DNA from 2 places in the Anaeromicrobium sediminis genome. Region 2 is predicted to be linked to the other one. Evidence: predicted binding sites of a transcription regulator. Region 2 holds the regulator's gene; the other holds the start of a gene.
The links. Region 2 encodes HrcA, which represses chaperone genes, less so after heat shock. Its sites were predicted from a motif close to TTAGCACTCNNNNNNNNNGAGTGCTAA; they were not measured.
Positions count from the first base shown of each region.

Region 1: htpG (molecular chaperone HtpG) is a predicted target of HrcA. The motif match lies at 2,145-2,171, and genes of this name have one in related genera.

Region 1 is NZ_NIBG01000001.1:268,705-271,926, forward strand. It holds gene CCE28_RS01320 (H-type small acid-soluble spore protein) at 1-76, shown strand, start outside; gene htpG (molecular chaperone HtpG) at 142-2,022, opposite strand; gene CCE28_RS01330 (fumarylacetoacetate hydrolase family protein) at 2,261-3,145, opposite strand.
Region 2 is NZ_NIBG01000010.1:33,962-37,183, forward strand. It holds gene dnaK (molecular chaperone DnaK) at 1-729, opposite strand, end outside; gene grpE (nucleotide exchange factor GrpE) at 770-1,321, opposite strand; gene hrcA (heat-inducible transcriptional repressor HrcA) at 1,450-2,478, opposite strand; gene hemW (radical SAM family heme chaperone HemW) at 2,742-3,222, opposite strand, start outside.

The DNA of each region.
Region 1 (3,222 bases), on a different contig from region 2:
TACTGCTAATATCCACTTTCTCAACCAGCCAGAAAATAGACAAGAAGTATCTTTAAATAGTTTAAAAGAACACTAAAATAAGATTTCATGGAATGAAAAGAAAAACCACTTTCAAGATTTATACTTGAAAGTGGTTTTTGTCTATATCATTATTTCGCATATATTATTTGTAAATTCTACTGGGTCGTTAATTGGTAATCCTTCAATCAGTAGGGCTTGATTATATAATAAATTTGTGTATAGATTAATCTTGTCCTTATCCTTTTGGAAAGCTTCTTTCAACGATTTAAACACAGCATGATTCATGTTTATTTCTAAAACTTTATCTGCTTTTATATTTTGGTTATTAGGCATGGAATTTAATATTTTTTCCATCTCTATGGAAAATTCACCATCGTTTGATAAACATACTGGGTGCTTCTTTAATCTTTTTGATGCTCTAACATCCTTTACCTTGTCTGATAGAATATTCTTCATATGCTCAAACAATTCTTTGTTCTCTTCTTCATTCAAGTTTGATTCGCTTTCATTTTCTTCCATTTCTATACCTAAGTCACTGCTTGATACAGATCTAAATTCCTTATCTTTATATACCATTATCATTCTTATAGCAAACTCATCCACATCATCAGTAAAGTATAAAATTTCATAGCCCTTATCTGATACTAGTTCTGTTTGTGGCAGTTTCTCAATTCTTTCATTTGATTCTCCTGATGCATAATAAATATATTTTTGTTCTTCTGGCATTCTAGAAACATATTCATCTAAAGTGACCATTTTTTTCTCTTTTGATGAATAAAACATTACTAAGTCTTGTAAAGCATCCTTATTACTTCCAAAGTCACTATAGATTCCATACTTTAATTGTCTTCCAAAGGATTCATAGAACGCTTCATACTGATCTCTTTCATTTTTTAATAAATTACTAAGCTCATTTTTAATTTTATTTTTAATGTTTTTAGCAATTAATTTTAACTGTCTATCATGCTGCAACATTTCTCTAGATATGTTAAGGGACAAGTCTTCTGAGTCCACTATTCCTTTTACAAAACCAAAATAGTCTGGCAACAATTCTGAACACTTATTCATGATTAAAACGCCATTAGCATATAACTCTAATCCCTTTTCATATTCCTTTGTATAAAAATCATATGGCATTTTTTCTGGTATAAATAAAATTGAATTATAGCTTACAGCACCATCAACTTTAATATGAATATGTCTTATTGGCTTGTCAAAACCATAGTGCTTTTCCTCATAGAATTTATCATAATCTTCCTTCATCAATTCATTTTTATTTTTTTTCCATATAGGCACCATACTGTTTACAGTTTTTTCTTCTATGTATTCTTCGTATTCTTCTTCACTACCCTCTTTAAGTTTTCTTTCAGTTACATCCATTTTAATTGGATATCTAATGAAATCAGAATATTTCTTTATAATAGATTGTAATCTGTATTCCTCAAGATAGTCATCAAATTTTTCATCTTCTGTATTTTCTTTTATTTTAAGTATAATGTCTGTACCAATAGTTTCTTTTTGGCATGGTTCAATAGTATACCCCTCTATACCATTAGATTCCCACTTGTAGGCTTCATCACTACCAAAAGCTTTACTCATAACAGTAACTTCATCTGCTACCATAAATGCAGAATAAAAACCCACACCAAACTGACCAATAATATCATGACCATCTTTTAATTCATTTTCCTTTTTGAATGCCAAAGATCCACTCTTAGCTATAACACCAAGGTTATCATCGAGCTCCTCCTTTGTCATACCAATCCCCGTATCAGAGATTTTTAATAATCTGTTTTCCTTATCAATGTTTATTTTAATAAAGTAGTCATCTTTATCAAAAGTCAATGAATCATCTGTTAATGTCTTATAATAAATTTTATCAATGGCATCGCTAGCATTGGAAATGAGCTCTCTTAAAAAAATCTCCCTGTGAGTATATATTGAGTTAACCATAAGATCAAGAAGTCTTTTAGACTCTGCCTTAAACTGCTTTCTTCCCAAGTAAATCTCTCCCTTCATAATAAAAAGATAATCAATTATCCTTTTCAGATAAACATTTTTAATTAAAGAACGCACAAGGGTGATTCTAGCTTTTGTGCGTCAACCATTTAAATTTTATTTTGTTAGCACTCTCTTTAATCGAGTGCTAATTTACTTTTAAAATACATCTTTTTTTATAATTTGTCAATACTTTTTAGAGTTTTCTTATTTTTAAAGTTATAAGTAAAACACATTTTAATTACTTATGATTACTTTTTAAGTCCATTACAGGATTTATAAGAGGTTCGAATCCATCAATCCAACATTCTACCACATCGCCCTCATTAATATGGACTGCTCTAGGAGTTCCTGTAGAAATTATATCCCCTGGCAACATGGTCATTACTTTAGAATGGAAAGAAACCAAATAAGCTGGAGGGAAAGTCATATTTGAAACATAATTTTGTCCATGAATTTTCTTATTAATTACTGTTGCTACCTTTAACTTCATAACATCTTCAATTTCATCAGGAGTTACTAGCACAGGTCCGAAACTAAAGAAAGTATCAAAACTCTTTGCCCTTGTTAAATATCTAGGATTAACTCTTAAAATATCCTCTGCTGTCATATCTATAATAGTTGTAAATCCTGCCACAACATCTAGCCAGTTTTTCTCATGAACACCTTTACACTTTTTGCCAATGATAATACCTAACTCCCCTTCTGATGTGGTTTTATTTGATTGTAGTGGTATCTTTATGTAATCCTTATGTCCTATAATAGTTGTATCTGGTTTCATAAAACTTGCAGGTGCAGTATTAGGAGCTTTTTCCTCTAAATCAGCAGCATGGTCAACATAATTTAATCCAATTCCCCAAATCTTTCTAGGTTCACGATATAGTGGACAAAAAATGACCTTATCTTTTGAAATAATATGCTCATTAAGATTTTCAATTTCTTCTTTTCCACCCAACCTATACCAATCATTCATTTCCTCTAACTGTCCTGATTGAATAAGTTCAAACATACCTATGTTCCAATTTTTATTTAACTTTTCATTAATAGTCCTTAAATAAATTATCCCTTTGTTTGTAACGACAGAAGCTTCTTCACAATTCCCTACCTTTACTGTAGCCAATCTCATTTCCCTTACCCCCTTATTTAAAACAAAAACATATTTATTATTAAATTGGCCACAAAGCTTTTTATTTCCTTCTATAA
Region 2 (3,222 bases):
CTTTTTAGCTTTCTCTGCAGATTCTTTTAATCTTTGTAAAGACATTTTATCTTTTCTTAAGTCTACTCCATGCTCTTTCATAAATGACTCTGCCAAGAAGTTCATTACAGCTTCATCAAAGTCATCTCCACCTAAGTGGTTATTTCCATTAGTAGCAAGTACTTCAAATACTCCATCGCCAAGTTCTAATGCAGATACGTCAAATGTTCCTCCACCTAAGTCAAATACCATAATCTTATGATGATCCGTTTCTTTGTCTAATCCATAAGCTAGAGATGCTGCTGTTGGCTCATTTATAATTCTTTTTACTTCAAGGCCTGCTATTTTACCAGCATCCTTAGTTGCCTGTCTTTGACTATCTGTAAAGTAAGCTGGAACTGTGATAACAGCTTCAGTTACCTTTTCACCTAAGTAACTTTCTGCATCAGCTTTTAATTTCGAAAGAATCATAGCTGATATTTCTTGAGGACTATATTCTTTTCCATCTATCTCAACTTTATAATCTGTTCCCATATGTCTTTTTATTGACATTATTGTTCTTTCTGGATTTGTTATTGCTTGTCTTTTTGCAGTTTCTCCTACTAATCTTTCTCCATTCTTTGAGAATGCTACTATAGAAGGAGTAGTTCTATTTCCTTCTGCATTAGGAATAACTACTGGTTCTCCACCTTCTAAAACTGCTACACATGAGTTAGTTGTACCTAAATCGATACCGATTACTTTACCCATTTTAAATCTCCTCCTTGAATATATATAAAAATTTTAAATTTTATTTAATAACTTTAACCATGCTAGGACGTATTACTTTATCATTTAACACGTATCCCTTTTGAAATTCTTCCATGATAGTATCAGGCTCCACATCATCTGAACTATCTTGCATAACTGCGTGGTGATAATTTGGATCAAACTCTTTGCCTATTGCCTCTATTGCTTCTAGTCCATTTTTGCCAAGAACATCAACAAATTGTTTTAAAATCATATCAACTCCATTGAAGAATGACTCGTCTTTTATATCACTTTTATGAGAGTTAATGGCCCTTTCTAAATTATCTAAGATGGGTAATAAGTCCACAATTAACTTTTCATTGGCTAACTTATATATGTCTCCCTTTTCCTTTTCAACCCTTCTCTTAAAGTTTTGAAAATCAGCTGTCATTCTTAAGTATTTGCCATTTAACTCTTCATTTTCTTGTTGAATCTTTTCTAATCCATCATTAATATTTTTTGCTTCCTCTATGTCTTCTTCTATAGAATCTTTTTCAGATTCTTCAATTATTTGTTCTACTTCTTCTTGTTCTTGAACATTTTTATTCTCCATGCCATTCACCTACCTGGTTTCTTAATTTAATAAAAACTTTTATCTATATTAAAATTTATTATGAACAACACTCAATCCTCATATTAGACTAAGCTTAGTTCATTTTTAATCTTAAATAATATTAATACCTATTTATTATTATCTTTTAATATTTTACTTAAACTATTAGTTATACAAGATACTACTGAAGTTATATGATTATAGTCCATTCTAGTTGGCCCTATAACCCCAATTTTTCCTATTATCAACCCCTTATACTTGTAAGTGGCTGTAATTAAACTACACTCTTTCATTTCTTCAAACTCATTTTCTTTACCTATTTTTATATTTAGAGCATCCTGTGAATTTAGAAGCAAGCTTATTAAATTATCTTTTCTTCCTAATAATTTCATGAATTTTTTTGCCTTTTCTATGTCATGATACTCTGGCAAATCCAATATATTGGCAATACCTTCTAAATATAATTCCACATTAATCATATCTTCAATAGTACTTATTAAAGCTGGAAATATGGATTCTACAATCCTAGTGTATCTAAGAGCTTCTTCATACACTACTTTGATCAACTCAGGACTTATCTCCCCTATTCTTAAATTCTTTAGCTTTGATTCTAAAATATTAGATAATAATTCTAACTCCCCTATATTATAAGGTTTTATACTCCTTATAATAGTATTTTTTACTTCTCCTGTCTCAGATACTATGATCAATAGTATACTTTTAGGATCAATAGGTACTAATTTTACACCCTTTAGTATACCTTCTCTTAATTGAGGAGATAAAGCTACAGAAGTCAGTTTAGTAGTTTTAGAAATAAACTTAGCCGTTTGGCTAATTGCCTGTTCTATTTCACTTATACTGTTTATGTACTTCTTCTCTAATTCTTTATTAAGCTTCTTATCCACTTTTAAATCTTTAATAATATTATCTACATACAACCTATAAGCCTTATCTGATGGAACCCTTCCAGCAGATGTATAGGGTTGACTTAAGTATCCTAAATCTTCTAAATCAGACATTTCATTTCTTATAGTAGCAGAACTCACTCCTAGGTTATACTTTTTAGCTAGTGTGCGTGAGCCTACAGGCTCTGCCGTTTCTATGAAATCTCTTATTATGGCCTGTAGAATTTTTAGTTTTCTTTCTTCCAGTTCCATAATATCACTCCTAATTGTTAGCACTCTCTTTAATTGAGTGCTAAACTATTATGTTTTAAAATTATCATTAATGAAATAATTTGTCAATATATTTTTTAACTTTATATGAAATTATAATTTTTCAAAACTATAGATAAGTAAAAAAATGAAGTGGGTGTAGGGGAATATCCCCTGCCTCTTTAAAGGAGGATGCTCAGATTACGCTAGTAATCGTCGAAAGGAACCACAGGTTTCATTATTCTCCCATAGGTCGTATGCCTTTTTTACTCTATTAAAAATCCCATAAATACTTGATTGGATAAATCTATTCCCTTTGGCGTTAAAAACAAATATTGCCCTTCTTGTTTCATCAAGCCTTCATCTATAAATTTTTTAATTTGTTTTTCATATATTTGTTCAATATTCACCTTGTATGTTTCATTTAATTCATAAATATTTATACCCTTTATTAACCTTAATCCTAAAAACATACATTCACTTATATGGTCCTTTATATGATTTTCTTCTTCTACTATTTCTATCCTATTTCCCATTTTTAAATTTTTAATATATTCATTCACATCTATAAGATTTGAAGTTCTAGTTTTATTTATGTATGAATGGGCACCTAAACCCACACCAATATATTCTTCATTTTTCCAATAAATTACATTATGTACGCTTTCATATCCTTTTTTGCAAAAATTGGATATTTCATAATGGATATAGTTATTTTTAGTCAATATGTCTTTAGCTAAATAATAC